Regions from separate parts of the Bradyrhizobium sp. WYCCWR 12699 genome, predicted to be linked through region 2. Evidence: riboswitches for the same ligand, from Rfam matches in the RefSeq annotation. Region 2 holds a riboswitch; each other region holds the start of a gene.
What was found. Region 2 has a riboswitch for cobalamin ahead of RPS27_RS07955 (TonB-dependent receptor). Riboswitches for the same ligand answer to the same signal wherever they lie in the genome.

Region 1 (7,298 bases), on a different contig from region 2:
ATCAGCAGCGCGACCTTGCCCTCACCCTTGAGATGATCTCTGATCGCTTTCGACCAGGTCGCGGCAACCGCATCGTGCCAGTCGTCCACGCCCTTGCGGTAATCCGCTTCCTCGGTGTCGCGCACGGGAAGATCGAACTCGGCGATACGCGTCGTTTGATTGGTCAGGACATCCGCGCAGATCGTCCGCCTGAGATCGGCGAGATCGGACTTCGCCGTTCCCTTGCGCGGGATCAGGACGAGATCGGCGGCGTTGATGGCTTCAACGGCGGCGCGCGTGAGCTGGCCAGGATCGCCGCAACCGATGCCGATCAGGGAAAGCGTGAGCATCGCAGGCGCCGGGGGCGGCCATGACGGCCGCCCCTTGTCTCTTTAGGCCGCGTTATGCAGGCGCGGGGTGACGAAGCCCGGCGCGGTGACGCCGCGCAGCGACTTCGCCAGCGCCAGCACGGCCAGATCAGCCAGCGGCTCGATCACGATGACCAGCGCGTAAGAGGCGGCGAACGTCGCGATGCTGGCGAGGTTGCTCATCGCAAAGCCCGAGCCATAGAGCGCCCAGAACGCGACCCAGCCGATCACGCCGGCCTGATAGGTCGTCGACAGCGCCAGCGCCTGGCGATACTTCAAATCGACATAGGCGGTGTTGCGCGGGATGATCCGCGTTGCGATCGCCTGGATCGCGAACAGCGGCACCAGGAGCGTCGTGACGTTCATGCCGTATTGCGGGATGTCGGCCGGCTCGAAGAACACGCCCTGAAGCAGCAGGCCGAACGCGAGGCCAAAGGCGGCGGGCGCCGCACCGAACAGCAGGAACAAGGTCGAGCCGAGAATGAAGTGGACCTCGGAGATGCCGACCGGGAAGTGCGGCAGGATCTCGAAGAAGACGAAGACGAGAACCGTCGTGGCCAAGGTGCGCGCGGCGAACGACGTCATGCCCTGCTCGCGTACGGTCTCGGCCGCGAGCTTCAAGGCAACGCCGCCTGCGGCGATGCCGGTTGCGTAACTCAACACGAGCTTGGCGCCCGTCACGATCCCGGGTTCGATATGCATGGCTCAGATCCTTCCTGCCGTCACACCCGACGGCCTTGGCCTCAAAACGTGCAGGGCCGGTCTCCTGGCTCGCGGTTCACTGGGTTCTCCGGCCTTCCCGGGCCTTGCGGCCCAGTGGCTGATCGGAGCCCCTCACCGCTTACAGTCGCGGGGGCGGCTGGGGTTTTGAGCGCCGCAACTTGGTCCGCCCATCCCCATTCCCGATTATGCTCCGGCGCTTTGCGCCGCGTTGAGCACCATGCCCCTCCTGTGTGCTCCTTTCGGCGCGCCTGCGTCAAGAGGCGAAGGGCGGCCGCGGCCGTCACGACGGATAATCCCCCGCCAGCGCGCCGAACAGGATCACGGCGGCGGTGGAAGCGGCGCCGCCGCGGGCAAGCTGCTCGGCAAGCTCGGCAATGGTGGTGCGGACCAACCGCTCGTCGGAACGGCCGAGGGATTCGGCGACCAGCGCCGGCGTATCCGCGGCGAGTCCGTGCGCGATCAATTTTGCGGCAAGCGCCGGAAAGGTGCGCCGGCCCATATAGACCACGGTCGTCGCTTCAGGATCGGCCAGCGCCCCCCAATTCAGGTTCGGCGGCAGCTCGCCGGTGACGTCCGCGCCGGTGATGAACTGCACCCGGCGCGAGGTGTGGCGCCTTGTCAGGGGAATGCCGGCCTGGGCCGCGGCGGCGCAAGCCGAGGTGACGCCGGGGACGATCTCATAGCCGATGCCGGCTTCGCGCAGCGTCTCGATCTCCTCCTCGAGCCGGCCGAATATCCCGGCATCGCCGGACTTCAGCCGCACCACGCGCGCGCCCGTTACCGCATAGTCGACCAGCAGACGGTTGACGTGATGCTGCTTGGTCGAAGGCCGCCCTGCCCGCTTACCGACCGCGACGAGATTGGCTTCGGGCCGGGCGAGATCGAGGATCGCGCCCGAGGCGAGATCGTCATAGAGCACGACGTCGGCCTCGCGCAGCCGCGCGGCGCCCTTGAGCGTGAGCAATTCAGGGTCGCCGGGTCCGGCGGAGATGAAGGAAACGAACCCGTTCACCGGTCCTCCGCGATCAGATGAAAGAACGTGCCGCTGACATGGCCGCGCAGCGAGCCGGTCTCGGCGATGATTGCACCCGTCGCATCATGCACGACCGCGAGCGGCGTGTCAGGCTGGGCGAGAATGGTCGAATAGTGAAACTCGTGGCCGCGCAGACGCGCCCCGGCGCGATGTCCCGGCATCGGCGCGGCGAGCGTCGCGAGGCGATAGCCCAGATGCATGCGGCGTTTGGCAAAGCTGGTCTCGAGGCCAAGCAGGTCTGTCATCTCATGGCGGATCCCGTCCGCGTCGGTCAAAGCGGCTCCCAGCACCATATAGCCCCCGCATTCGCCATGCACGGGCCGCGTTTCGGCGAAGGCGCGCAGGCCCTCGCGAAACCGCGCATTGGCCGCGATCCTGCCGGCATGGAGCTCGGGATAGCCGCCCGGCAGCCAGCACACATCGGCGCTCGCGTCCGGCGTTTCATCGGCCAGCGGCGAGAACGGCACGATTTCGGCGCCCGCCGCGCGCCAGGCTTCCAGCATGTGCGGATAGACGAAGGAGAACGCGGCATCGCGCGCCAACGCAATGCGCTGGCCGGGCGGCACCACGTTCAGGCCATCCGCGGCCGGCCGCGGCGACCATCCGGCTGCGGAGCGCAACACGGCATCGAGATCGACATGCTCGGCGACGAAGCGCGCGGCTTCGTCGATCAGCTTGCCGATCTCGGCCTGCTCTTCGGCCTGCACCAGGCCGAGATGCCGCTTCGGCAGGCTGATCTCGGCATGGCGCGGCAGCGCGCCGAACACGGCGATGCCGGCATCATTGAGCGCACGCCGCACCAGGTCTTCATGGCGCGGACTGGCGACACGATTGAGCACGACGCCCGCGAGGCGCACACCGGCGCGGTAATCACGCAGGCCTGCGGCGATCGCCGCCGCTGTCTGCGCCTGTCCAGAGGGGTCGATCACCAGCAGCACCGGCCAGCCCAGCATCTCCGCAATGTCGGCGGTAGCACCGGTGCCGCAGACGCCGCGCGCGGCGACGCCGTCGAACAGGCCCATCGAGCCCTCGGCGAGCACGACATCGGCATCCGCGCCGCGGCTGACGAGATGGGCGATCGTTCCGCGGTCCATCGCCCAGCTATCGACATTGACGGAGGCGCGGCCCGTCGCAGCCGCGTGGAAGGCGGGATCGATGTAGTCGGGGCCACTCTTGAAGCACTGCACATTCAGGCCGCGATGGCGCCAGGCGCGTGCGAGCGCCAGCGTCAGCGTGGTCTTGCCGACGCCGGAGGCCGGCGCGGAGATGACAAGGCCCACCGCCATCACGACGCCTCCGGAAAGCGCGGCTCGATGCCGACGGGCCGATAGCGACGGTCGTAGTCGGCGGCGTAGAGGCGGCTCTCGTCAAAATCCGCAGCGCCAAGCGTCTTGCCGACCAGGATCAGCGCAGTACGCTCCATCTCCGCGCCGACTGCTGCATCGAGCGTGCCGAGCGTCGCGCGCACGATACGCTGGTCCGGCCAGCTTGCGCGCCAGACGATCGCGACCGGACAATTTTCGTCGTAATGCGGCGTGAGCTCGGCGACGACTTGGTCGAGCAGGTGAATCGACAGATGGATCGCGAGCACCGCGCCGGTCGCGGCGAACGCGGCCAGCTTCTCGCCGTCAGGCATTGCACTGGCGCGGCCCGGCGTGCGCGTCAGGACGACCGTCTGGGCAAGCCCCGGTAGGGTCAGCTCAGCCTCGAGCGCCGCCGCAGCGGCGGAGAAGGACGGCACGCCCGGCGTGACCGAAAAGGGAATGCCCAGCGCACGCAGGCGGCGGAGCTGCTCGCCCATCGCCGACCAGATCGAGAGATCGCCGGAATGCAGCCGTGCGACATCCTTGCCCTCGGCATGCGCCGTGGCGATCTCCGCGATGATCTCATCGAGCGACAGCGGCGCGGTGTTGACGATGCGCGCGCCGGGAGGGCAATGCGCAAGCACCCCCTCAGGGATCAGTGAGCCCGCATAGAGACAGACCGGACAGGCCGCGATCAGGTCGCGGCCGCGGAGGGTCAGCAGATCTGGCGCGCCGGGCCCGGCGCCGATGAAATGCACCGTCATGCGCCGTCTCCTTCCGCGATTGCGGCGGTTGCGGCGCGATCCTGCGAGACCGCCCGCGTCGCAATCAGCCGCGCGCGAGGGCCAGCCACCGCGAGGGCCGCGGCTTCTGCGACCGATCCGGTCCTGAACTTCTCCATCACGAGATCCGACTGGCTCGGCGTTGCGATCCCGGCCAGCATCTCAGCCGGAACAGCCTTGATCGGCACACCGCACTCGCGCGCGAGCTGCTTTAGCGGCTCCGCGTCGGCCTTGTCGCTGACAGTCGCCATCGCTGCGAGACCTTCGGGACCGCCCGCCGCCCGCAGCGCATCGCGCAGCGAGGCCAGCGTGACATCTCTCCTGAACCCGAAGCCAGCCACTTTCATCGGGTCACACTCCATTGCACCACAGGCCGTGCAGCTTCCCAGGAACGATAGCGGCCGAGCGGCGCGGAATGCGCGATCTCGACCCGCATCAGCTCGCCGCCATGGCCCTGCTGTAGCTCGCCGAGCAGCGCTTCGGTTTCCAGCGTGACCGAATGTGCAACAAGCCGCATTCCAGGCACGAGGCGCAACCAGATGGCATCGAACATCGCACGATCGAGGCCGCCGCCAATGAAGACGGCATCCGGCGCTTCCAGCTTAGCGAGCGCATCGGGCGCTTTCCCCGTGACGACGCTGATCCGATGCGCCAGCCCGAACGCAGCGGCATTCTTGCTGATATTCGCGACGCGATCCTCGCGTGCCTCGATGGCGGTCGCCGTCCCGCCGCACAGCGCCCACTCGACCGAGATCGACCCCGATCCCGCGCCAATATCCCACAGCCCTTCGCCCGGACGCGGTGCCAGCGCCGAGAGCGCGAGCGCGCGCACGGAGCGCTTGGTGATCTGGCCGTCGTGGACGAACAGATCGTCCGGTAACCCTGAGCTGCGGGGAATGCCTTGCGTGCCCCTCGCCCACAAAGCCACCGCGACCAGATTTGAGGTCACCTCCTCGGCAAAGAGGTCGACGCGATGTTGGTCCGTATATTCCTGTGGCCCGCCAAGCGCCTCGAGTGTCCACATCAGCGAGGCGCCCCATCCGCGATCGGTCAGCCATTTCGCGAGAGCATCAACCGCCGTTGCGTCACGCATCAGGCAGATGATGCGCGCGTCTCGCGCCAGATGCGGCACGAGACGCTCGAACGGCGCGGCATGGAGGCCAATGCATATCGTGGTCTCCAGCCGCCAGCCTAAGCGCGCAGCCGCGAGCGAAAACGTCGACGGTCCCGGATGCGCGATCCACTCGTCGCTACCGAGTCTCTCGGCGAGAACAGCGCCTGCGCCGTACCAGAACGGATCGCCAGAAGCGAGCACCACTGTCGGCCGATCGCGGCAGCTCAGCACGACACCGGCATCGAATGGCGCTGGCCACGCACGGCCGCGACTGCCCACGCCGGCGAGCGCGAGGTGCCGTTCCCCGCCAAAGACGGTTTCGGCATCGGCAAGCGCCTTTCGGCTTGCTTCCGACAGCCCGGCAAGGCCATCTTCGCCGATACCGATGATGGTCAGCCAGGGATCAGCCATGATGCGCGCCCTCATACTGGGCGGGACGGCCGACGCGAGCTCGCTCGCAGCCGAGGTCGCGCGCGCACGCATTGATGCCGTCTATTCGTACGCCGGTCGCACTCACGTGCCGGCCGATCAGCCGCTGCCGACCCGCATCGGCGGTTTCGGCGGCGTCAGCGGGCTTGCGGGTTACATCCGCGACGAGCGCATCACGCATGTGATCGACGCGACGCATCCATTCGCTGCCGAGATGAGCCGCAACGCGCTCGAAGCTTGCGCGGACACCGGGACGCCGCTGCTCGCGCTGGAGCGCGCGCCCTGGGGCAGCATGTCCGGGGACAATTGGATCGAGGTTGCAGATATCAGTGCCGCCGCCGCCGCTCTGCCCGAGGCGCCCGCGAACGTGTTCCTCGCCATCGGCCGCCAGCATATCGCGCCGTTCGCGATGAAGCCGCAGCATGCCTACACGCTGCGCTTCGTCGATCCGCCGGAGGCGGCCCTGCCCTTCGCCGCTGACGTGATCGTGTCGCGCGGGCCGTTCACGCTTCACAGCGAGCTCGAGATGCTGCGCGCCCGCGAGATCGCGTGGATCGTCGCCCGCAATTCCGGCGGCGATGGCGCGCGTGCGAAGGTCGACGCGGCCCGCATGCTCGGCCTTCCCGTGGTCATGATCTCGCGGCCGACGCTGCCCGAGCGCCGACGGGTCGAGAGCGTCGCTGAGGTGATGCAGTGGCTCGGTCATTCGACCCGCCTCGGTGCATAGACCCAGCGGCCGACACGGCGCGTCTGCGAATTGCCGACGATCACCAGCGTGCGCATGTCGGCCATCTCCGGCGCCGCTTCGTTCAGCGTCACGGTCACGATCTTCTCGTCGGCCGCGCTGACCGCGCGCGCAAAGATCACGAGGCGCTCGCCGCAGCCGGCCTCCTTCAGCGCCGCCAGCGCGCGGCCAAAGCCCTCGGGCCGGCTCGCCGATCGCGGATTGTACATCGCAATCGAAAAATCGGCTTCCGCTGCGAGGCGCAGGCGCTTTTCGATCACAGGCCAAGGCTTGAGATTATCCGAGAGGTTGATCGCGCAGAAATCATGGCCGAGCGGCGCGCCGGCTCGCGCAGCCGCCGCCAGCATGGCGGTGATCCCCGGCAGCACGCGGATCGGCAGCGCCTGATATTGCGGCGCCTGCTCCAGGGCCTCGAACACGGCCGAGCCCATCGCGAACACGCCGGGATCGCCGGATGACACAACGACGACCTGCCCACCCTCGGACGCAAGCCGCAACGCTTCGCTCGCGCGCTGCAGCTCCTCGCGGTTGTCGGAGGGATGCAGCTTCAGCCCAGCACGCGGCGGCACGCGCGCGACGTAGGGCGCGTAGCCGAGAATGTCGGTCGCGGCGGCAAGCGCGGCCGTGACCTCGGGCGTCACCAGCGCATCGCTGCCCGGCCCGAGGCCCGCGATGGTCAGCGTGCCCGTCATTCGGCGGCTTCCAGATGCCGGCCCTTGCCGTGCACCAGCACGATCGCAAAATAAGGACAGTCGGCGGCATCGATCTCCGCGAGCCGCACCACACGCTCGCCCGGCATGGTGCCGCGCTCGACCAGCCAG
Region 2 (8,056 bases):
GCTCTTCTCCTGCCACAGCCGCGCCTCGGCGCGGCGGCGCAGCAGGGTGCGGCTCGGCCAGTCCGGATTGGCGGCGAGGAAGGCGGCGTAGCGCTTGAAATTCGCCGTGCTCTCGGAATGGCGCAGCATGAACCAGTCGGCGAGCTTCTGCCCCGCGGGATCGGCAAGGCGATCGCGCGCCGCGCTTGCGTCCTCGGTCTTGCCCTTGCGCGCGAGGTCGATTGCGTCCTTCAGCGCGGCGAGGTCGCCGGTCAGTGGCGGCAACGCCGGTTTGCTGGACGGCTCGTCGCTACTCTTCGACTTGCGCTTGGCCTCGGCAGGCTTGCCATTTGCTTGCTTGACATGCCGCGCCTTGCCGCTAGCTGCATGACGCGGCTTGCCGGCTTTGGCCTCATGCGACTTCTTCGGCGCGGACGATTTGTGACTGCTCTTCGCCGCGAGCTCGGTGGGAAGGAGGGCCAATGCGGCCACGGCAACGACACACGCGAGCGAGCGTAGGCACTGGTTCATTCCATGGTCCCCCTGCGAAACCATTACAAACCAAGGTCCGCGACGACATGCGGCTTGAGAATCAAAGACGACGGCAAACGATGCGACGGCATCGTTTCGCATCCTTCACGCTGTCGCAACAATGCGGCAAAATACGGATTGGAACCGGGGAACCTCGGAAAGGACAATCTCTTTAACCTTTGTTAACGCATTGGCTCGCGGGCCGCTTACCGACGGCTCACCGCGTCATGGATGCGCAGATGCGCGTGTTCCCTGGACCAAATCCGGTGTATTGAGTGCCCGGTTCCGTCCTTTCACCCTTTGCCCCCTGCACCTATGCCGATTTTCAACCAGTCGATCCGGCGCAAGATCGTCGGCATCGCCCTCGGATTGATCGTCCTGATGCTGGTCACCTCGATCCTGTCGATGGTGATGTCGAGCCAGGTCGGCGTCCTCCTCGACGAGCTGACCAACCGCTATATCCCCGCCTACAGCCATCTCGCCCGCGCCAACATCCGTTCTCTGGAGCGGGCGCTCGCGCTGCGGCAGATGGTGATGACCCGAATGGGATCCTCGTCGGACGAGGAGGCCTATGCGGCGCGGCTTCGCGACTTCCAGGCATTGGACCGCAAGTTCGAGGAGGAGGCCGAGACCGCGCGCAAGCTCATCAACGCGATCATCGACGATCCCAGAACCTATTCCGACAATGCCGCGCTGGCGCGGGTCGACGTCCGGATCGAGAGTGCCGTGGCCGAGCTGCGGCGCGATCTGGACGAGGGCAATGCCAGACTGGTCAAGCAGGTCGACGCCAAGGACATGCCCGCGGCCCGCGGCACGCTGGAGCATCTCGATATCTTGCGCGACGCGTTCAACCGCAAGATCGACGCGATCCGCGCCGACATGCTGGCGCAGGTGTTCTTCTCGACGTCGCAGGTGATCAGCCGCCAGCATCAGGCGATCGTCGTTTCGGGCGTCGTGACCTTGCTCGCCGCGATCGTCGGCTTGATCTTTGCGCTTCTGGTGTCCAGCGGCATCACGCGCCCGGTGCGGCTGCTGCTCGCCGGTGCCCGCGAGATCGAGGCCGGCCGCTTCGACAAGACCATCACCGTCTCCACCCAGGACGAGATCGGCGAGCTCGCCGCGGCCTTCAACCGCATGACCGAGCAGCTCCGCCACAACGAGCGGATCCGCGAGACCTTTGGCCGCTACATCGATCCCAAGGTGGTGCAGGGGCTGATCGACCGGCCGGAGGTCGCGATCGACGGCGAGCGCCGGGTCATGACCATCATGTTCTGCGACATGAGCGGCTTCACCTCGATGAGCGAAGGCATGACGCCGCGCGGCCTCGTCAGGGTGATGAACCACTATTTCACGGTGATGTCCGCTCCCATCCGAAGCAATCGCGGCGTCATCGACAAATATATCGGCGACGCCATCATGTCCTATTGGGGCCCGCCCTTCATCGAGGAGGGCGAGCAGGCGCTGCTTGCCGGCACCGCGGCCATCGAGATGGCCGACCAGGTGCCCGCGCTGCAGCGCCAGCTGCCGGACCTGCTCGGCATTCGCGCCATGCCCGCGCCGTGCGATTTGCGGATCGGCATCGCAACCGGCGAGGTGCTGACCGGCAGCATCGGCTCGGAGCTGATGATGAGCTTCACGGTGATGGGCGATGCCGTGAACCTGGCCTCGCGGCTGGAAGCCGTCAACAAGGTCTACGGCACCCGCATCCTGATCTCGCAGGCCACCGCCGAGGCGATCGGATCGCAGCTCGAGCTGCGCGAAATCGATCGCCTGGCAGTCGCCGGCCAGACCGCGCCGCAGACGATCTTCGAGGTGATGGCGAGGGCTGGCGCGCTCACGGATGCGCAATTTGGCTTGCGCACGCACTATGCCGAGGCGCTCGCCGCCTATCGCGCCCGGCGCTTCGATGCGGCGCGCGCGGCCTTTGGCGCGGCGCTCGAAGCCGTCCCCGGCGACGGCCCCTCGCGCACGATGCTCGGCCGCATCGCGCAGTTCGAGGCGAGCCCGCCGGACCAGGGATGGGACGGCGCCTGGCGCCTCGACAGCAAATAGCCTGCCGCACCGGAAAAATTATTTCTACGGGATAACGATGTTCGCCGTGACCTATTTCCCGGGCTTAGGTTGGATGTCCTTGTGGCGTTTGATGGGGACACGCCGATGCCAGAACTTCAGGACAGGCTGGAACGGTTCGAGACGCTCACCGCCGAATGCGAGCTGATCGCCAAGCTCGCCACCGACAGCACCAAGCGCGAGTTCTATCTGAAGCTTTCGGAGCAGTACCGTCAGCTGGCGCTGGACATGCGGCAGGCGATCGCGACCAAGGCGGCGGAAACTCAGGCGGCGGCCTGAGGCCAGCTGCAATCCGTTCTTAACGTTTGGCGCGCATCCTAATGGCATGCGGGCGTCGCTGATCGGCGGTGCCCGTGTTGGGAAGGCCGGGGTTCGCTGCAATGCAGCGTGCGCCGTGAACGTCGTTTTGCCATGCCTCACAGGGCAATCCCATGCGCCTCGTTGCCGTGATCATCATCGCGCTCATGACGGCGGCCTGCGACCAGGAGCAGGACATCACCGGCTCGACGCCGGTCTGTCCCTTGCGGAACTACAGCTACAACCCCCGCGACATGAACCAGTGCGTCAATGCCTGCAAATCATGCGATCGCGGCACAACCGTCACCTGCACGACCTCCTGCAGCCTCAAGGGCGCGCGCTGAGCGCATCGCCTGCTGCCTTGCAGGGATCGCAACCGCGCCATCCCCGGCCGCCATCGTCCCCGCCATCTCGACCTGATAGGGTCGGTTGGAGCAGGGGGACATCGGATGAAATTCGCAAGCTTTGAAATCAACAACGTGGCGTCATGGGGTCTGGTGGACGGCGACGCCGTGGCCGATCTCGGCGCGGTGCTGGGCGATCGCTATCCCGATCTCAAATCGGCGATCGCCGCGGGCGTTCTGTCCGAGGTCGCCGCCGCGGCAGCCCGGGCGAAGCGCCATCCGCTGGCCAGCATCGCCTTTCTGCCTGTGATCCCGAACCCCGACAAGATCCTCTGCATCGGGCTCAACTATGAGAACCACCGCAAGGAGACCGGGCGTACCGAGGTCGACAATCCCACCGTGTTCGGCCGCTTCGCCAACAGCCAGACCGGGCATCTCACCGACATCATCCGCCCGAAGGTCTCGACCCAGCTCGACTTCGAGGGCGAGCTCGCCGTCGTGATCGGCAAGGCCGGCCGCTACATCCCCCGCGCCGAGGCGTTCGGCCATGTGGCCGGCTATGCCTGCTACAACGAGGGCAGCGTCCGCGACTACCAGCGCCATACCCATCAGTTCACGCCGGGCAAGAACTTTCCCGCCACCGGCGCCTTCGGCCCGTTCCTGGTGACGCCCGACGAGGTCGGAGAGGTCGGGCCGCTGCGGCTGCAGACCCGGCTCAACGGCGAGGTGGTGCAGGACACCACCATCGATCAGATGATCTTCGATATCCCGCGCCAGATCGAATATTGCTCGCAGTTTACCCGGCTCGAGCCCGGCGACGTCATCGCCACCGGCACGCCGGGCGGCGTCGGCTCGCGGCGCACCCCGCCGCTCTGGATGAAGGCGGGCGATGTCGTCGAGGTCGAGATCGACAAGGTCGGCCTGCTGCGCAATGCCGTCGCCGACGAGGCCTGACGGAACCGACGGTGCTGGGGCACCGGAACGATTCACATGGGTTAGCCATTGAAGACGAGGGCAGGACGCGGAGTCCGATGGAATGGGTATGCTCGATCCCGGCCGATTTCTGGTGTCGTGCTCGCATTGCGACGCCTGGCCGATGGCGGCCAATGTGAAGCGGTCGAGCTGGTCGGCGTCGCCGCATGAGGTTCGCTTTGTCTGCACGCGCTGCCGCCGCGAGGAGACTGCGATCGTCTCGGCCTCCGGCGAATTGACCCCGATCAAGCGCGTCGATGTTCCGCCTCGCGATGTCGCTGCCGCCTGGGCCCAGGCCCAGCGTTTGCGAGGGCGGACTTGAGCCGCAGTTGCTACACCGACTGGCCGATTGACTCTCCGGCGGAACGGCACGTAGATGATCGTGACGGTTCTCCTCATGGAGATCAAAAGGGAATGTGGTGCGGGACGTCCCAACGCCGGGATTTGTCTCAACGCCACGGCTGCCCCCGCAACTGTAAGCGGTGAATCTTTCGTCCTGTGCCACTGGGAATCTCGGTCCTGGGAAGGCGACGCAAGGTAACGACCCGCGAGCCAGGAGACCTGCCGTCAGCCGTGGTCACACGCGAGGATGTCGGTCGGGGAGTACAGACATTGGCTTCACCGGAGCAGCCCATCGCTCTGCCGTGAAACCTCGTTCGCTGTGACGTGCCACCGACGTCATACCGAGGTTACAACATTGTCCCGTCTCGCTTCTGCTGCCCGGCGCCTCAGCGTAGGCCTGTTCGCATCCGTCTCGCTCCATTCGCTCGGTCTCTCCGCCGCCTTCGCCCAGCATGCTGTCGCCGAGCAGTTGCCGCCGGTCGAGGTGAGCAAGCCCGACGATCAGAACCGCACGCGGGCCAGGGCGATCGGTGAGGGCGAGACGACGAGGCCGCGGCGAGCCGCGAATGTCGCGCCGGCAGGCAATGGCACCGGCTCATCCGGCCCGGGCTCCGAGGCTGTCGCGGGTGACGGCGGCATCGTCGGAGCCGCCACGACCGTCATCACGGCCGCGGATATCGCGCATGCGCCGTCGCAGACGCTTGCCGAGATCATCGCCACGCAGACTCCGGGAGCCCAGATCACGACGTTCTATGGCGGCCAGATCGGCGCCAAGACCAGCGTGGACCTGCGTGGCTTCGGCGCCTTTGCCACCGCCAACACGCTGGTGCTGGTCAACGGCCGGCGGCTCAATGATGTCGACATGGCGCAGGTGGACCTCTCCACCATCCCGCTCAATTCCATCGAGCGTATCGAGATCACGCGCGGCAACTCCGGCGCGGTGCTCTACGGCGACAACGCGGTCGGCGGCGTGATCAACATCGTCACCAAGACCGGAAGCGGCGGACCGCCCGTGACCGCGCGCATCGAGGCCGGCTTCGGCTCGTTCAACACCAGGCTCGGCAATGTCTCGACCTCGCTCAATTCCGGGCCGTGGTCGACCTCGTTCTACGGCAATGCCGTCAGCACCGACGGCTATCGCGACAACAATCGCTATTCCCAGCAGAATGGCGTCGGCAATCTCAATTACACGACGCCGGGCCTGACGGCATTTCTCACGGTCACCGGCGACAATCAGGAGCTGCGCCTGCCGGGCGGCCGCACCGTCGATCCCTCCATCGGCCTCGACGAGCTCAAGACCAGCCGCCGAGGCACCAGCACGCCGTTCAACTACGCCAACCAGCAGGGCATTAGCGCGACAGCCGGCTTCACCAAGACCCTGGTCAACGGCGTCGATCTCATCGTCGACGGCGGTGTGCGCGACAAGAAGCAGCAGAGCGCGTTCTTCTCCAGCCCGGCGCCGGTTCCTGCCTTCTTCACCTCGACTTATGTCGATTCCAACCTGACGACGTGGTCGATCACGCCGCGGCTCAGCGTGAAGAGCCTGCTGCTCGGCATGCCGTCGCAGCTCCTGACTGGCATCGACTACTACGATGCGAGCTTCCGGCAGGACCGCGGCGCCGGGCAGGGGCTCGCCGCCTGGCACAATTACGACCTCAGGCAGCAGACGGTCGCCGGTTATTTCCAGCACACATTGGGAGTCGCGCCCACGACCGACATCTCCTACGGGGCGCGGGTGCAGAACGTCAGGCTTGCGGCACGCGACAATTTCGACGCGGCGGCGCCGTTCAACGCCGACATCGGCGCGTCGCCGCTGACCAGCGAGGAGACCCAATATGCGCTGCATCTGGGAGCCGAGCATCGCCTCAATGACGTGGTCTCGCTGTTCGGCCGCGCCGCGCGCGCCTTCCGCACGCCTGACGTCGACGAGCGGCTGTCCTCGGGGCCGTCCTTCGATCCCCTGACCTTCGTGGCCATCCCGCAAACGTTCCAGCTCAAGACCCAGACCTCGCAGGACATCGAGGGCGGCCTGCGCATCAAGGGCGGCGGACTTCAGCTGCAGAGCAGCCTCTATCTGATGGACCTCACCAACGAGGTCCATTTCAACCCGGTCCTGTTCTACAACACCAATCTCGATCCGACCCGCCGCTACGGCTCGGAGACCAGCCTGTCCTATCGCGTCAACGACGCCCTGCTGCTGCGCTCCGGCATGGCCTATACCCGCGCGGTCTTCCGCGAAGGCGTCTGGGCCGGCAACGACGTGCCGCTGGTGTCGCGCTATACGGCAAGCGCCGGCGTCACCTGGAACATCTGGCAGAACTATCTGGTGCTCGATGCCACCGCGCGGTTCTGGAGCGAGCGGCGCATGGACAACGACCAGGCGGGCACGCAGAAGCCGATTCCGGCCAACGGCACGATCGATCTCAAGCTCAGCGGCCAGGTTGAGCGCTACTTTTGGTCGCTCAGCGTCAACAACGTGCTGAACGCGCTCTACTACGACTACGCCATCGCCAGCACTTTCACCGACGGCCGCTTCAGCGCCTATCCGCTGCCCGGCCGCTCCTATCTGCTCAAGGCCGGCGCGACGTTCTGATCAAGGCTTACACCTCGCTACGGCTGTCGCTCACCCTCAGATGAACTGGTATTCCTCAACAAGGAGATCATCCATGGCCTTCAGCATCCTGCCGTCTCACGGCGACGGCTTCCGCCTTCACCCGGTCGCGCCGCGCCTTGCGCCGATGTTCTGCTTTGCGCTGCTGACGGCATCATGCGCGCTCGCAAGCTTCGCTTTCGCCTGCGTCACGCCGTTTGCGGCCTTCGCCGTCGTTGCGGCGGCGATGCTGCCGCTGCGCCAGGCGCTGCTCGTCGTCACCGGCGCCTGGCTGGTGAACCAGACCATCGGCTTCGGCGCGCTGCACTATCCCGTTGACGCCGGCACCATCGTATGGGGCTTTGTCATCGGCGCGGCTGCGCTGCTGGCGACGGCGGCCTCGTCGATGGTGCTCGGCCTGCTACCCCGGGGGCGCACGCCGCTGGTGCTCGCGATCATGCTCGTTACGGCCTATGCAGTTTACGAGCTCGCGCTGCTCGCCGCGACGCCGTTCCTGGGCGGCGAGGGCGCCTTCACCGTCGCCATCGTGACGCGCATCGCCCTGACCTGCGCCGTCTGGCTCGCAGGCCTCGTTGCGATCTGCGAGATCGTCCGCCTGGTCGATCCGTTCGGACACAAGGGCGCAATGTCGGCCTGAGCGACGCCATCGTAGATCGTAGCCCGGGGAGGTAGCGACAACCGGGACAGTGCTGGTGGAATCCCGGGTGTCGCTCCGCTCATCCGGGCTACGCGGCCGTGCCCTGTGTCGGCCTCTGTCAATCCGTCTCGCTAAAAATATTCCACTTTACCGAAATTCGGATTTGTCGTATGTGTCGGCTCATCCCGGCTCATCCAGGAGGGGCGATCTCGAGGTCGTCTTGATCGCGAGCCGGGCTTGCGGTGGACGCGGCAGCGTCGGCATGAGAGGTGC
Region 3 (8,056 bases), on a different contig from region 2:
CAAAGACAAAGCCGAAATCAGATGCGGAGGGGGTTGCGCTTGGCCCTCGCTTTGCGCAACAGGGGCGGGACAGGAGGCGGGATGGGCTTTGCGGGCGCGATGGTGGTGGCGATGGCGGTGGATGCCCTCCTGGGCTGGCCGTCATGGCTGTTCGCGCGGATCGGCCATCCCGTGACCTGGCTGGGGCGGCTGATCGGCGCCATCGATCGCAGCTGGAATCGTGCCTCCGATCCGCCGGCGCTCCGCCGCGCGGCCGGTATCGCCGGAGCGCTCTTGGTGATCGCAGCCGCCGTTGCGATCGGTTGGATGATTCAGGTCTTGCTGCCCGCGGGTTGGATCCAGATCGTGCTGGTCGGTGTCCTGGCCTGGCCCCTGGCCGCGCTGCGCTCGTTGCACGATCACGTCGCGGCGGTCGCGGCTCCGTTGCTGGCCGGGGACATTGCGTCCGCGCGCGAGGCGGTTTCGCGTATCGTCGGTCGCGATCCCGCGGCGCTCGATGAGGCCGGGATCGCGCGTGCGGCGATCGAGAGCCTTGCAGAGAACGCGTCCGACGGCATCGTGGCGCCGGTGTTCTGGGGCGCGCTGTTCGGATTGCCCGGCATTCTGGGCTACAAGGCGATCAACACGCTGGACTCCATGATCGGCCATCGCAGCGAGCGCCACGAAGCCTTCGGTTGGGCCGCCGCGCGCATCGACGATATCGTCAACTTCATCCCGGCGCGCCTGACCGGATTCCTGTTCGTGCTGCTGGCGCCGCGACGATCCGAAGCGCTGGCGTGCATGACGCGGGATGCGCGCCGTCACCGCTCGCCCAATGCGGGCTGGCCGGAAGCGGCCATGGCCGGCGCACTCGGTGTACGGCTCAGCGGCCCCCGCATCTATCACGGCAGCATCACGAACGAGCCCTGGCTCAATGAAGGCGCGCGCGATCCGCTGGCCGCGGATATCGGCGAGGGACTAACGGTTTACCGCCGCGCCATGTTGCTGCTGGCCGGCGTGCTTGCGATCCTGGCCTTCGCGTGAAAGAACGGGGCATGCGCGAGCACGGTGGAAATCTCGATCTGGCCCAGCAGCGTTTTGGCGGACGCGCTGAGGACTGGATCGACCTGTCGACCGGGATCAACCGGCTGCCTTATCCCGTGGGCGAGGTGACGGCGCGCGCGTGGACGGCGCTGCCGTCGCGAGCCGAAACCGACGCTCTGCATCAGGCCGCGCGGCACGCCTACCGCACACGCGCGCCGATCGTCGCACTTGGCGGCGCGCAGGCCGCCATTCAATTGCTGCCGCAGCTCATGTCGCCTGGCCGCGCGCGCATCTTGGCTCCGACCTATAATGAGTATGCGGGCGTGCTGTCGGCCGCGGGCTGGGATGTGCAGGAGGTCGGCGAGCTCGATGCGCTTGAAGGCGCAGACCTCGCCATCGTCGTCAATCCCAATAATCCCGACGGCCGGAATCATGCGCCAAAGGATCTGCTCGCACTGCTGCCGGGCGTCGGCCGTCTCGTGATCGACGAGAGCTTTGCCGATGCTGTCCCCGCATTGTCGCTTGCACCCGAGGCGGGTCGGCCTGGACTGCTGGTCCTGCGCTCGTTCGGAAAGTTTTATGGCCTGGCCGGCCTGCGGCTGGGTTTTGCGCTTGGCAGTGCGGCTGATGTGGCCAAGCTCGCGGCGGCTTCGGGGCCATGGCCGGTCTCAGGTGCAGCGATCGCCATCGGTTGTCGCGCGCTGCACGACGATGCCTGGGCCGAGGCCACGACCGCGCGGCTTGCGCGCGACTGCGTTCGTCTCGACGAGATGGCGCGGGCGCAGGGATGGCGGCTCGTCGGCGGCGCGTCGCTGTTTCGTCTCTACGAGACGCCGGACGCACGTGCTGCGCAGGAGAAGCTGGCACATCGCCATATCTGGTCGCGCGTGTTCACGCACAATCCGACATGGCTGAGGCTCGGCCTTCCCGGCAGCGAAAGCGAATGGTCGCGGCTCGGAGAGGCGCTAGCGTGCTAGCGCGAGCAGGTCTTCGACGTCGAGATGCTTTTCGATGTGATCGGCCAGCGCCTCGAGCGCGCTCTCGACCCGGGCCGTATACGGCTCGTTACCGGCGGGAATGTCGAGCTTTGCCAGGTACGCCTTGCGGAAATCATCCGAGGTGAACAGGCCGTGCAGATAGCTGCCCTGCACGCGGCCGTCGCGCGAGACCGCGCCTTCGCGCTCGTCGTTCAGCTTCGCGAAAGGACGTGCGCAATCGGGGCCGTCGGTGTGGCCGATGTGGATTTCGTACGCTTCGATCGGCTGCTGCGTGGCGGCATGCACGGCCGCGACACGCGTCAGCGTCTTCTGCGGACTCATCACCGTCTCCACATCCAGCAGCCCGAGCCCCGGCGTGTCGCCCGCGGGCCCTTCGATGCCGTCGGGATCGGCGACGCTGCGCCCGAGCATCTGGTAGCCGCCGCAGAGGCCGAGCACGTGGCCGCCCCGGCGATGATGCGCGAGCAGGTCGATGTCCCAGCCCTGCGCGCGCAGGAAGTCGAGATCGCCGCGGGTGGACTTCGAGCCGGGGATGATGACGAGCCTGACGTCGCCGGGGATTGCTTCGCCGGGGCGCACCATCACGAGATCGACTGAAGGCTCGAGCTTGAGCGGATCGAGGTCGTCGAAATTGGCGATCCGCGACAGCGCGAGGCACGCGATCTTGCACTGGCCCGGCTTGCGCGCGTCGCTGAGCCCCAGCGCATCCTCGGCCGGCAGCTCGCCGGCGCAGGCAAACCAGGGCAGCACGCCGAAACCGCGCCAGGCGGTTTTTTCTTCGATCAGCCTGTAGCCGTCGTCGAACAGCGTGGGATCGCCGCGGAACTTGTTGATGACAAAACCTTGGATCATCGCGGCATCGTCAGGATCGATCACCGTCTTGATGCCGACGAGCTGCGCGATGACGCCGCCGCGATCGATGTCGCCGATCAGCACGACGGGCACGTCGGCCTTGCGCGCAAAGCCCATATTGGCGATGTCGGCCTTGCGCAGATTCACTTCGGCCGGGCTGCCGGCGCCTTCGACCAGCACCAGATCGGCGCGCGCCTTCAGCCGCTCGAAGCTCTCCAGCACCGCGCCCATCAGCGAGGGTTTCATGGCCGCATAGTCGCGCGCGCGCGCCGTCGCGATGCGCTTGCCATGCACGATGACCTGCGCGCCGACATCGGTCTCGGGCTTGAGCAGCACCGGGTTCATGTCGGTGTGCGGCTCGACGCCGGCCGCGAGCGCCTGCAGCGCCTGCGCGCGGCCGATCTCGCCGCCATCGACGGTGACGGCCGCGTTGTTCGACATGTTCTGCGGCTTGAAGGGGAGCACACGCAAGCCCCGCCGCGTGAAGGCGCGCGCGAGACCGGCGACGATGAGCGACTTGCCCACGTCCGAGCCGGCCCCCTGAATCATCAGCGCCCGTGCCATCGACTTCAGAACTCGACGCCGGCCTGCGCCTTGATGCCGGAGCGGAAGGGGTGCTTGACCAGCGTCATCTCGGTGACGAGATCGGCGATCTCGATCAGCTCGTCCTTGGCGTTGCGCCCGGTGAGCACGACGTGAGTCATCGGCGGCTTCGAGGTCGTCAGGAACTCCACCACCTCGGCGATGTCGAGATAGTCGTAGCGCAGCGCGATGTTGATCTCGTCGAGCACGATCATGCGCAGGCTCTCGTCAAGGATCAGCTCCTTGGCCTTCTCCCAGCCGGCGCGCGCGGCGGCGATGTCGCGGGCGCGGTCCTGCGTCTCCCAGGTGAAGCCTTCGCCCATCGCGTGGAACTGGCAGAGCTCGCCGAAATGGCCGGTGAGCAGGCGCCGCTCGCCGGTGTCCCAGGCGCCCTTGATGAACTGCACGACGGCGCAGGGGAAGCCGTGCGCGACGCAGCGCACGATCATGCCGAAAGCCGAGGAGGACTTGCCCTTGCCGGCGCCGGTGTGGACGATGATGAGGCCCTTTTCGCCGCTCTTGGTCGCCATGATCTTGTCGCGGGCGGCCTTCTTCTTCGCCATTTTCTGGGCGTGCCTGACGTCGGTATCCTCGGTTGTTTGGGTATCCGGTTCAGGCGTCATGGGTCCCGGTCCTTCGGCTTGACAAGAGGCGGCCACCGGCAAATGGTGGCCCGGCGTTGGTTCCTGTCCTATGACAGGCGAAGAGGGAATGCGATAGGGTCCGAATCGGCAAGATTAGGGTCCAAAATGCAGCCGCCCCCGCGACCGTGACCGGAGAGATGCCCGAAGCCACTGATTCCCACGGGAATCGGGAAGGCGGGGATCGAAGGGCAAAACCCTGCTCCGCAAGCCGGGAGACCTGCCAGCGCGACGAGTTTTGGACCGGCGGACGGGGTGTTCCGCGACGGGGAAACGGGCCTTCTGAAGAATGGTCCGTGTGCCTCATCGCCTCCCGCTGATATCTGGAAGAGGCGATGACCGTCACACTTCATGTCTGCATCACCTGCCGTGCCGGCGAGACGCTCGGCGAAGGCGAGACGACGCCCGGCAAGCGCCTGCATGGTGCGATCCTCGAGGCCGGCGTGCCCGACGGCGTCAATGTGGTTCCCGTCGAATGCCTCTCTGCATGCAGCCAGGGCTGCTCGGTCGCGCTCAGCGCGCCCGGCCGCTGGTCCTATGTCTATGGCCGCTTGTCCGAGACGAATGCGCAGGACGTGGTCGCAGGCGCAGCGGCCTATGCGGCCGCGCCCGATGGCCTCGTGCCCTGGCGCAGCCGTCCCGAAATCTTCCGCAAGCAGTCGCTTGCCCGCATTCCCCCTGTTGCCGTCGTGCCGGAGGCCGCCGAATGAGCTCGCTCGCAAAAGTCCCTGTGACGGTGGTCACCGGTTTCCTCGGCTCCGGCAAGACGACGCTGATCCAGCATCTGCTCGCAAACCCCAATGGCAAGAAGCTCGCCGTGCTCGTCAACGAATTCGGCAGCGAGGGCGTCGACGGCGAGATCCTGAAGTCCTGCGCCGACGCCAATTGCCCCGAAGAGAACATCGTCGAACTCGCCAATGGCTGCATCTGCTGCACCGTCGCCGATGATTTCATTCCGACCATGGAGCAGCTCTTGGCGCGCCCGGTGCGGCCCGATCACATCCTGATCGAGACCTCGGGCCTGGCGTTGCCGAAGCCACTCTTGAAGGCGTTCGACTGGCCCGAGATCCGCTCGCGCATCACGGTCGACGGCGTGATCGCGCTGGCCGATGCCGAGGCCGTCGCGGCCGGCCGCTTCGCGCCCGATCCTGATGCGGTCGAAGCGCAGCGCGCGGCGGACGAAAATCTCGACCACGAGACGCCGCTGTCGGAAGTGTTCGAGGACCAGATCGCCTGCGCCGACATCGTGCTGCTGACCAAGGCCGACCTTGCGGGCGCCGCCGGGATCGAAGCAGCCAAGGCTGTGATCACCGCCGAGATGCCGCGCCGCGTGCCGATGCTGCCCGTCACTGACGGCGCGATCGACGCGCGCGTGATCCTCGGCCTCGGCGCTGCCGCCGAGAACGATCTCGCCGCACGTCCCTCGCATCACGACGGCGAGGAGGAGCACGAGCATGACGATTTCGCCTCCGTCGTGATCGATCTCCCTGAGGTCGCCGACATCGACGCGCTGGTCGCCTCGGTGCAGAAGCTGGCGCGCGAGCAGAACGTGCTGCGCGCCAAGGGCTATATCGCGGTCGCCGGCAAGCCGATGCGCCTATTGCTGCAGGCCGTGGGCGAGCGCGTGCGCCACCAGTTCGACAAGCCGTGGGGTGCAGGTCTCCGGCAATCAAAGCTCGTCGTGATCGGCGAGCACGGCGATATCGATGAGGCCGCCATCAAGGCAGGACTTGGTATTTCAAGGCTTGGCATCTGATGCACGTCGTCTTCCGCGAGAGCCGCGGTCTCGAGGAGACCGCGACGCCAAGAGACATCGGCCAGGACCCGGCCGATCTCGTGGTGCTCTCGTATTCGGATTCGGACCTTGCTGCCTTCGCAGCCGGCTGGCGCCGTGGCCGGAGCAGCCTGCCGTCGCTGCGGCTCGCCAACCTCGCCGAGTTGCGTCATCCGCTGTCGGTCGACACCTATATCGAGCGCACCTTGTTGCAGGCGCGCGGCATTCTGGTGCGGCTGATCGGCGGCGAATCCTATTGGCCATACGGCCTCGCGGCGCTTCAGCAACTGGCGAAGGATCGCGGCATCGTGCTCGCCGTGCTGCCGGCCGATGGCCGCGACGACGTCAGGCTCGATGCCTATTCGACGTTGCCGGTCTCGACGCTGCGGCGCCTCAAGGTGCTCTGCGACACCGGCGGCCCGGTCGCGGCGCAAGCGGCGATTGCGCAGCTGGCACTGGCCTCGGGACTTTATGCCGGGCCTGTTGTGGGCGACATGACCGTGCCCGAGATGGGATTCTACGATCCCGCGCGCGGTGTCATTGCTGCGCCGGCGGGCGGCGAGGGGAAGCCCCTCGCGCTGGTGACCTTCTATCGCTCCTATCTCACGGCCGCCGACACCGGCCCGGTCGACGCGCTGATCGCGGCGCTGCGCGAGAATGGTTTTGACGCGTTCGGCGCGTTCGTCACCTCGCTGAAGGCTCCGGGTGTCGCGGACTGGCTGCGCGCGTATCTTGCGACGAATCCTCCGGCGGCGATCGTCAACGCAACGGCGTTCTCCGCGATCGGCGGCGACGGCACGACGCCGTTCGATGCCGCATCGTGCCCCGTTTTCCAGGTCGCGCTGTCCACGGCGCGACGCGAGGACTGGGCGACCTCGTTGCGCGGCCTGTCGCCCGGCGATCTCGCGATGCATGTGGTGCTGCCCGAGGTCGACGGCCGGCTGTTCGCGGGCGTGGTGAGCTTCAAATCCGTCGCCGACCGTGATCCGGATTTGCAGTTCTCGCATCTGGCGCACAGGCCCGATGACGAGCGCGTGAAGGCCGTCGCCGCGCGCGTTGCGGCGTGGCGGCGCCTCGCGGAGAAGGCAACCGCCGAGAAGCGGCTGGCAATCGTGCTCTCGAACTATCCGGGGCGGCCGCATCAGATCGCGCACGCGGTCGGACTTGATGCGCTGGCTTCGGTCGAAGCCCTGATGTCCGATCTCGCCGAGGCTGGCTTCGACTTTGCACCGATTCAAGCTCTCGGTGAGACGCTGTTGACGCAAATTATGACGTGGAGCGTTGCCGACTACCGCACGGCGCTCTCGGGCCTGCCGCAATCCTTGCAGGACGATCTCGCGCAGGCCTGGGGCGCGCCGGAGAACGATCCAGGTTGTCGCAATGGCGCATTCCACTTCGCCGCGGTCCAATGCGGCCGCTCCATCATCGCGGTCCAGCCGGAGCGTGGCGATGCTGCCGCGCGTGATGCCGACTATCACGATCTCGCCCGCACGCCGCGCCATGCCTATGTCGCGTTCTATCTCTGGCTTCGGCTGCAGGGCTGTGATGCCGTTGTGCACATGGGCGCGCATGGCACGCTGGAATGGCTGCCCGGAAAATCCGTCGCGCTGTCGTCTGCGTGCTGGCCTGAGGCGCTGATCGGCGATCTCCCGATCATCTACCCCTTCATCGTCAACGATCCCGGCGAAGCCGCGCAGGCCAAGCGGCGCATCGGTGCCGTCACCATCGGCCATCTGCCGCCGCCGCTGGAAACGTCGGCCGTGCCGGAAGGCTTGCGCCGGCTCGAACGTCTGCTCGACGAGTATTCGACCGCCGATGGTCTCGATCCCGCGCGCCGCCAGCGGCTGATCGCGGCGATCCGCGACGAGGCGCGTGCGGCGGGCCTCGAGGACGATCTCGGCCTCGAGGCCTCGGCCGCGCCGGCCGAAGCCATTCCGCGGATCGATCGCTTCGTCTGCGATCTCAAGGAAAGTCAGTTCGGCGACGGCCTGCACGTGTTCGGCTGCGGCGCCTGTGGCGAGGCGGAGCGCGATGCGCTACGTGCCGCGCTTGCAGGGCAGCGTGTCGCGCCGGGGCCGTCGGGCTCGCCCTATCGCGGCCGCGCCGACGTGCTGCCGACCGGGCGCAATCTCTTTGCCGTCGACCCGCGCGCCGTGCCGACGCCGTCGGCGCATGCGCAGGGGATC
Region 4 (8,056 bases), on a different contig from region 2:
CGTCGGCCCAGCGGATGAAGCCCGAGACCATGCCGATGGCAAGCCCCGCCGCGGAGGCGAAAATCGCCACCGACAGGCCGACCGTGAGCGAAACCCGTGCGCCGAACAGCACACGCGAATAGATGTCGCGGCCGAGAACGTCGGTGCCGAACCAGAAATCAGCCGACGGCGCCCGCGTGCGTTTGGCCGGCGCAAGCGCGGTCGGATCGACCGTCCAAAGATAGGGCGCAAAAATCGCGATCAGCACCAATGTCAGCAGCAATGCGCCGCCGATCGCGACCGTGGGGTGGCCGCGCAACAGGCCGACGAAGCCGCGTCGTATCCTGACCGGCCGGAGAATCTCCGGCAATTGCGGCGCGAGGACGAGGCCGGTGGGTAGCGATTGCGGATTGACGGTGGTATCGGTCAATAGCGAATCCTCGGGTCAACGAGCGTATAGATGACGTCGATCATCAGATTGACGAGGACGTAGACGAAGCTGAACAGCAGCACGATGCCCTGGATGACGGGATAGTCGCGGCGCAGGATCGCATCGATCGTGAGGCGGCCGAGGCCGGGAATCGCGAACACGCTCTCGGTCACCACCGCACCGCCGATCAGGAGCGCGATGCCGATGCCGATCACGGTCACGATCGGCACCGCCGCGTTCTTCAGCGCGTGAATGAACAGGATGCCGCCTTGCCCCAAACCCTTGGCCTTGGCCGTGCGGATATAGTCCTGCTGCAGCACTTCGAGCATGGCCGCGCGGGTGATGCGCGCGACCAGGGCGATGTAGACGCAGCCGAGCGCGATGGCCGGCAGGATCAAATTCTCCAGCCACGGCCAGAAGCCTTGATTGAGCGGCGTGTAGCCCTGCACCGGCAGCCATTCAAGCTCGAGGGCGAAGATGTAGGCGAGCATGTAGCCGACCACGAAGACGGGCAGCGAGAAGCCGAACACGGCAAAGCCCATGATGACGCGGTCGATCAGGCTGCCGGCCTTCCAGGCCGCCACCACGCCGAGCGGCACCGCCACCACGATCGTGAGCAGCAGCGTGACGATCATCAGCGACAGCGTCGGTCCGAGCCGCTGCCCGATCATCGCCGAGACCGGCAAATTGGTGAAGATCGACGTGCCAAGATCGCCGTGCAGGATGCGCCAGACCCAGCTTCCGAACTGCACCAGGAACGGACGATCGAGGCCGAGGCTCTGGCGGATGCGCTCCACATCCTCCGGGCTCGCCTGATCGCCCGCGATCACCACGGCGGGATCACCCGGCGCGATGTAGAGCAGGCTGAACACGAACAGCGCGACGATCGCCATCACCGGCAAGGTCGCGACGACGCGACGGAGGATGTAGGAGAGCATCTGGCTTCAGCACACCATCATGCGGACTTCGACACGCCCCAGAAGAACGGCAGCGGCCCCTTGGCGATGCCGGAGACGTTCTTGCGCCACGCCGTGTAGGTCAGGAAGAAGCCGGTCGGCGCATAGACGACATCCTCGATCGCCGCCTTGTTGACCCGCCCGATCGCCGCCTTCTCTTCCTCGACACTCTTGGCGTCGAACCAGCCTGCGATCTCCTTCTCGGTGTTCGGGCTGTTGGGCCAGCCGAACCAGGCCTTGTCGCCGTTGGCGCGGATGGCGGTGTAGGCCGCGGGCGTGATGCAGTCGGCGCCGGCATGCCAGCTGTGGAACATGTTCCAGCCGCCCTGCCCGGGCGGCGTCTTCGCTGCACGGCGAGAGCCGACCGTGCCCCAATCGGTCGCGACGAAGTCGACATTCATGCCGAGCCGCTTCAACAGATCCGCAGTGACGTCGCCCTGCGCCTTGGTGATCGGCTGGTCCTGCGCGACGAGACACGTCACCGGCTGGCCGGAATAGCCGCTTTCGGCCAGCAGCTTCTTGGCGGCATCGAAGTCGCGCTTGCCCTTCAGGATCTCGCCGCCCATCTCGTTGTACACGGGCGTATCCGGCGTGAAGAAGCCGGGCAGCGGCTTCCACAAGGCGTTGTCGTCGCCGACGATCGCGCGCATGTAGTCTTCCTGGCTGAGCGCCATCAGCACCGCGCGCCGCGCCCGCACGTCGTTGAACGGCGCGAACAAATGGTTCATGCGGAACGAGCCGATATTTCCGAGGGGATCGCCGATGTCGACGCTGATGTTCTTGTTCTTCTTCAGGACGGGCACGAGATCGGCGATCGGGTTCTCCCACCAGTCGACCTCGCCGTTCTGCAAGGCAGCCGCCGCGGTCGCGGGGTCCGGCATCACGATCCATTCCACGCGATCGACCAGGATCTGCTTGCCGCCGGCGAGCCAGGAGGCCTTCTCCTGCCGCGGCACGTAATCGGTGAACTTCTCGAACACCGACTTGGCGCCTGGGACCCACTCGCTCTTGGCGAACTTCATTGGACCCGAGCCGACATATTCGGTGATCTGCTTGAAGGGATCGGTCTTGGCGATCCGTTCCGGCATGATGAAGGAGCACGGCGCGTTGTTCTTGGCGAGCGCATAGAGCATTTTCGGGAAGGGCTGCTTCAAGACCCATTTGAAGGTGCGATCGTCGACGGCCGTCAGTTCCTGCTGGATGGCGATGATCATCAGCCCCATCGGATCGCGCGCAGCCCAGCGTGACAGGCTGGCAACGGCGTCCTTGGCCAGCACCGGCTCGCCATCGTGGAACTTGAGACCGGGGCGCAAGCGGAACGTCCAGGTCTTGCCGTCGTCCGAGGTCTCCTCGGACTCGATCATCTGGCGCTGCGGCTGCAGCTGCGCGTCGATGCCGTAAAGCGTGTCCCAGACCAGCGCCGCGGCATTGCGCACGACATATTGCGTGCCCCAGATCGGATCGAAATTGGCGAGATTGGCCTGCGGCACGAAGCGGAGGGTACGGGCTGATGCGCCTTGCGCGATCGCCGGGGCCGAGAGGCCGGTCAATGCCAGACCGCCCGCGCCGGCAAGTCCCTTCAATACGGTCCTGCGATCCATGACGTCCTCCCAGTAATGCCGTGATGCCGGCCATCATTGGCCAAGGGCAGGTGAAACCAGAACCCATTGGCGTGCAAATGGTATGCCACTAACCGGACCTTCGCCAGCGGGATCTCACCGCCATTCGGGCCGGCTGGTTCGCCTGAAGTCAGACCGTCAGAGAAAGCCGCAGGCGCCGCCAGCCGATGACGACGCCGGTCATGGAAAACACGAATCCGAGCGCACAGAGCCCGACGATCAGGATATCGCGCAGAAGCGGATGCGCCATGAGGATCGGAAAATCCAGCGTATGCAGCGCGGCGTAGAACCAGCGATAGGCGCGCCGCGAGGCATCCAGCCTTTGCAGCACATTGCCGTCGGCGCCGTCGATATCGAACCAGAGCTCGCCGCAATGCGCCCGGTAGACCGGCGCACTTGGTACAGCGGATCGCGCGGGATAATCATCATTGCCGGCCAAAACGCCTGGGATGCCGCAATCTTTGGCAAGGCGGGACGTCAAGCCCCGAACCTCGCCCGCGCTCAGGACACCGGCTTGTCGCGCATCGGATGTATCTTTGGTCCTGATCAATTTCTGCGAAGCCAGCGCGAGCCGATCGCGACGATAGACCTCGCCATCGAAGCCGAACCATTCGGCTTCCCAGACCGATGACGTCAGCGGCGTCCGCTCCAGCGACAGTGCCTCCGTCCAGCCGGGCACAGCGGCTGCGACTCCAGCTTCCGAGCCCGTCAGCTGTCCGCGCGAGAACAGCCGGCCATGGTCCATCGAGAGCCAGCCGCTGAAGATCCAGCTGAGCACGAAGAGCGTCACGGCAAGGCCAAGGACGTGATGCCATGCGTGCCACCCGCGATAAGGCGTTGCGGGGCGGCCATTCCTCGTCCTGATCTGCGCGATTCCGAGCGCCGCACCCAGCACGGCTGCGATCAGGGCCAGCAACGACAATGTCCAGACGACGCCGTCCCACAGCGCCCAGTTGCGTCTCAGCACCGTCGGATAGATCCAGTGCAGCACGCTGCCGGCCCAATTCCAGCCGCGCTCATTTCGCGTCGTATCCAGGACGACCTCGCCGGTGCGCGAGGAGACATAGAGCTCCGTTCCCGCGGCATCGCCGAGGGCGATGCGAAACAACGGCCGGTGACGATCGAAGCCGTTCGGCACGGTCCACTGATCGTAATCCGCTTTCGCGAGCAACGTTGCGTGCGCGGCATCGAGCCCGCGGTTGCGGGCGTGATCCCGCCCGATGGCGAGCGCCACATCGGAGGACACCACTTCTGCGTCGCTCCCGTCGGAGCCGCGCACGGCGCGCAGGCGCGATGGTCCCGTAATGACATAAGCGAGCCCATCGCTTCGCCGGATCAGCCTGACACGCGTGGCGTCCGTGATTCCGCTCGCGACGACGGCATCGGCAACCGCGATCCGCGCATCCGTCCGGTCCAGCGGCGCAAGGCCGGCAAAGCGCTCCGCTTCCGTCAGCGACGGAAACGGAACGAAGTGCATCACGATTCCCGTCGCGAACCACATCGCGAACAGCAGGCAGAACGCGATCCCGAGCCAGCGATGCAGCAGGACGATCGCGGCCATCATGCGGTCAGCGCCCTACCATTTGAACGCCGCCGAGAGTTCATAGGTGCGCGGCGCGCCGAGCAGGATCTGGTCGGGATAGAACGGATCGCCCCAGATCGCGTAGCGCTTGTCGGTGATGTTGCGGACGCGGAAGGTCAGGCGGGCCTGGTCGACCGCACCAAACACGGTCTTGGGAATGTCGACGAAGGCGTAGACGTCGGCGACGGTGTAGGCCTTCATCGTCACCGTGTTGGCGTCGGTGTTGTAGCGGTCGCCGACGTGGCGGCCGGTGATTCCGAGCTCCACCGGCCAGGGCGTGAAGAACCGATACGATGCGCCGGCATTGGAGACGATGCGCGGTACGTTCGGCGGCGTGTTGCCGGAGAACGATCCGCCGACGAAGTCGTAATCGGCATAGCGCGCATCGACATAGGCGATGTTGCCCCACAGCCGCAGCGGATCGATCGGACGCACCGAGGCGGCAAGCTCGACGCCCTTGGACTCCTGCCGCCCGGCGATATTGAGCGCCTGCCCGCCGGCGGCGGCATAGACGTTCTTGCGCAGGATGTCGTAGGCCGAGAACGACCATTCCGCCCTGTTGTCCCAGAACAGGTGCTTGACGCCGGTCTCGTAGGTGCGCGCGGTGGTGAGATCCAGCGGCTGGGTCGGACCAAGCAGGAAGATGTTGTTGGCCGAGACGTCCGCGCCGGTGGCGTATTGACTGAAGAAGGTCAGGCCCGGCACGGCCTCCCAGGTGTAGCCGATGCGTCCCGTCACCGGCGCCCAGTCCTTGGTGTAAGGGAAACCCGCGTTCACAACCCCTGCCGCGTCGGTCGAATTGCGGTCGAGCCCGATATGCTCGACACGCAGGCCGCCGATCAACGAGAAGGTTCGCGTCAGCTTCAGCCGGTCCTCGAACGACAGCGCCTCGTTGTCGATCCGGGCGGTCTGCTGCTTGGTCGTGAGCGTGCCGTAGAAGCCGCGGTTGGGATCGACGAGGGACACGGAATCGCCGGGGAAATTGGCGGCGCCCGGCCTGACGAAATCGAGATAGCTCGAAGACAACGTCGTGACCAACCGGTTGTCGAAGCCGGCGATGTCTGTGTCCCAGATCAGGTCTGTGACATTGCCGACGAGACGCTGCCTATGGGCGACGTAAAAGCGCTCGCGATCGACCAGGTTCGTTCCGGAATTGAACGCCTCAACCTCATTGTTGAACCACGTGCGCTCGGCGCCGTAGCCATAGGCTTGGCTCTTCAGCATGAGGTCAGGCGCCAGCTTCAGCTCGAAGCCACCGCGGAGCCACACTTCCTGCGCCACGTTGCGATTGTCGAGAACGTTGTAATTGGTGTTGAAGGTGCGGTCGTCGATGGTGACGGCGCCGAGGTTGGTCTTGTTGTAGTTCGAGACGTAATTGCCGGAGACGATCCCGCTCGTCGCATGCGAGCCGCTGAAGGCGACCGGCACAAGCGGTGCGCCCCAATAGGCCTTGCCGCGATCCTCGCGATATTCGATCGCGCCCCAGATCTTGAGGCTGTCGGAGATGCGGTAGTTGAGCTGACCCGACACATCCAGCATCTTGGTATTGGTGTCGTCGACAAAACCGTTGAGCGAGGAACGGCTGATGTCGAAGCGGTAGTCGAGGCCTTGCACGTTGGTGCTGCCGCCCGAGCCGTAATGCGCGCGGAACGAGTTCAGCGAATCCCAGGAGAAGTCAGCCTCGTTCCGGATCGGTCCGGTATGCGGCTGCTTGGTAACGAAATTGATCGCACCGCCGGCGGCGCCCTCGCCCGACATCAGGGACGCCGGTCCCTTCAAGAACTCCACGGCTTCCAGATTGGCGGTGTCCATGATCCGCGAGGTCATGTTCTGCGGGCCGATCTTGATGCCGTTGTAGAGCGTGTTGATCTGGCTGTTGGTGAAGCCGCGCATCGAGAAGCCCGCCGGCTCCCCCGGCGCATCCCCGGAGGTGACGCCGACCGCGCCCTGCGCCACCTCGGACACGGTGCGATAGCCCTGCTCGCGCATGGTCTCGGCCGAGATCACCTCGACGGTCGCGGGCGTCTCGCGCACCGTCAGGCCGAGCCGCGAGGCGCTTTCGGCCACCGCATTGCTGTTGAGCGGTGTCGCCGCCTGCGTCTGTACGCCATCGCCCGGCACCGAAGGCTTTGGCGCTGCCGTCACAGCGGATCTGCGCGACGACGCGCGGAGGGCGCTTTGCCCCTCCCGGCCAGCAGGCTTCGCCTGCTTGCGAGATTGGGCCGGCGAGATTTCGACCGCCGGCAACCGTTCGCGAGCCTGCTGCGCCATCGCGGCGGGCAGATCGGCCACTGCCAACGTGAGCGCTGCGGAGGCGATCAGGAAGCGACGCGGTCGTAGGATGCGGATGGAAGACACGGCACAAAACCTCGGTATGACGTCAGTGGCACGTCACAGCGAACGAGGTCTCACCTTGGGCCTTGCAGCCGTCCGATGAAGCCGAATGTCTGTACTCCCCGACCGACATCTTCGCGTGTGACCACGGCTGGCGGCAGGTCTCCTGGCTCGCGGGTCAGTACCTTGCGTCGCCTTCCCGGGACCGAGATGCCCAGTGGCTCGTGATGCAAGATTCGCCGCTTACAGTTGCGGGGGCAGCCACGGCATTGGGGACAATTTCCCCGCACCGTATTCCCTTTTCATCCCCCCTCGGGGAAACCGTCGCGAGCATCTAGGATTACCATCGCGACGGAGTCAATGTATCCCATGCGCTGTTATTGCCACAGCGACCAACTTCCTTGGAGATGAGCATGGAAGGCGAGACCTTCCTCTGGCTGATCCGGCATGCGCCGGTCGACGGCATCAAAGGCACCATCCACGCCGCCGACGCACCGGCCGACCTCGGCGATCGCGCGCAATTGGAGGCGCTGCAGCGCCATCTGCCGCGGAATGCCGCAAGCTATGCCAGCCCGTCGCGGCGCACGGTCGAGACGGCGCGCGCGCTGGGGCTCGAACCGGAGCTGGTCAGCGAATTCCGCGAGCAGGATTTCGGCGACTGGACCGGCCATCGGCACGACGCGCTCGCTGCGACCGGCGGCGAGACTTACGCCCAGTTTTGGAATGATCCGGCCGGCGGGCGGCCACCGGGCGGCGAAAGCTTTGCGGATCAAGTCACGCGTGTCCGGCTCGGCCTGTCGCGGATCGGAGCCGGACCGGCCACGCTCGTCGTGCACTCCGGCACCATCCGCGCCGCGCTCTGCATCGCGCTGGATCTCACGCCGCAAGCCGCCTTGCGCTTCGTGATCGATCCGCTGTCGCTGACCCGGATCGATCGCCTCGCGACCGGATGGCGTGTCGTCTCGGTCAATCAGCGGGTCAGCTAGGCCTGTCCGGCACATTGGCTTCGGCAAAGGTCGCCATGCCGTTGTGAAGTGCGCAGGCGCTGCGCACCAAGGGCAGCGCGATGGCGGCGCCCGATCCCTCGCCGAGCCTGAGATCGAGGCTGATCAGCGGCTGCACGTTCAGCGCGCGCAGCACCAGCCGGTGCCCCTGC

Region 1: another riboswitch for cobalamin. It lies ahead of RPS27_RS33835 (energy-coupling factor ABC transporter permease); the one in region 2 lies ahead of RPS27_RS07955 (TonB-dependent receptor).
Region 3: another riboswitch for cobalamin. It lies ahead of RPS27_RS33900 (DUF1636 domain-containing protein); the one in region 2 lies ahead of RPS27_RS07955 (TonB-dependent receptor).
Region 4: another riboswitch for cobalamin. It lies ahead of RPS27_RS33815 (TonB-dependent siderophore receptor); the one in region 2 lies ahead of RPS27_RS07955 (TonB-dependent receptor).

Annotation. Positions count from the first base shown of each region.
Region 1 is NZ_JAVTJN010000039.1:632,522-639,819, forward strand. It holds gene cobF (precorrin-6A synthase (deacetylating)) at 1-329, opposite strand, end outside; gene RPS27_RS33835 (energy-coupling factor ABC transporter permease) at 372-1,049, opposite strand; cobalamin riboswitch at 1,086-1,305, opposite strand; gene cobA (uroporphyrinogen-III C-methyltransferase) at 1,351-2,082, opposite strand; gene RPS27_RS33845 (cobyrinate a,c-diamide synthase) at 2,079-3,389, opposite strand; gene cobM (precorrin-4 C(11)-methyltransferase) at 3,389-4,171, opposite strand; gene RPS27_RS33855 (cobalamin biosynthesis protein) at 4,168-4,536, opposite strand; gene cbiE (precorrin-6y C5,15-methyltransferase (decarboxylating) subunit CbiE) at 4,533-5,714, opposite strand; gene RPS27_RS33865 (cobalt-precorrin-6A reductase) at 5,713-6,459, shown strand; gene cobJ (precorrin-3B C(17)-methyltransferase) at 6,435-7,169, opposite strand; gene RPS27_RS33875 (precorrin-2 C(20)-methyltransferase) at 7,166-7,298, opposite strand, start outside.
Region 2 is NZ_JAVTJN010000007.1:82,379-90,434, forward strand. It holds gene RPS27_RS07925 (lytic transglycosylase domain-containing protein) at 1-510, opposite strand, end outside; gene RPS27_RS07930 (adenylate/guanylate cyclase domain-containing protein) at 826-2,562, shown strand; gene RPS27_RS07935 (hypothetical protein) at 2,668-2,859, shown strand; gene RPS27_RS07940 (hypothetical protein) at 3,012-3,221, shown strand; gene RPS27_RS07945 (fumarylacetoacetate hydrolase family protein) at 3,327-4,175, shown strand; gene RPS27_RS07950 (hypothetical protein) at 4,258-4,515, shown strand; cobalamin riboswitch at 4,563-4,777, shown strand; gene RPS27_RS07955 (TonB-dependent receptor) at 4,891-7,128, shown strand; gene RPS27_RS07960 (hypothetical protein) at 7,202-7,783, shown strand.
Region 3 is NZ_JAVTJN010000039.1:643,254-651,309, reverse strand. It holds gene cbiB (adenosylcobinamide-phosphate synthase CbiB) at 82-1,023, shown strand; gene cobD (threonine-phosphate decarboxylase CobD) at 1,035-2,000, shown strand; gene RPS27_RS33910 (cobyric acid synthase) at 1,989-3,437, opposite strand; gene cobO (cob(I)yrinic acid a,c-diamide adenosyltransferase) at 3,443-4,078, opposite strand; cobalamin riboswitch at 4,119-4,339, shown strand; gene RPS27_RS33900 (DUF1636 domain-containing protein) at 4,432-4,806, shown strand; gene cobW (cobalamin biosynthesis protein CobW) at 4,803-5,852, shown strand; gene cobN (cobaltochelatase subunit CobN) at 5,852-8,056, shown strand, end outside.
Region 4 is NZ_JAVTJN010000039.1:623,160-631,215, forward strand. It holds gene RPS27_RS33795 (ABC transporter permease) at 1-409, opposite strand, end outside; gene RPS27_RS33800 (ABC transporter permease) at 406-1,347, opposite strand; gene RPS27_RS33805 (ABC transporter substrate-binding protein) at 1,365-2,966, opposite strand; gene RPS27_RS33810 (PepSY domain-containing protein) at 3,115-4,548, opposite strand; gene RPS27_RS33815 (TonB-dependent siderophore receptor) at 4,561-6,924, opposite strand; cobalamin riboswitch at 7,039-7,241, opposite strand; gene RPS27_RS33820 (histidine phosphatase family protein) at 7,314-7,886, shown strand; gene cobT (nicotinate-nucleotide--dimethylbenzimidazole phosphoribosyltransferase) at 7,879-8,056, opposite strand, start outside.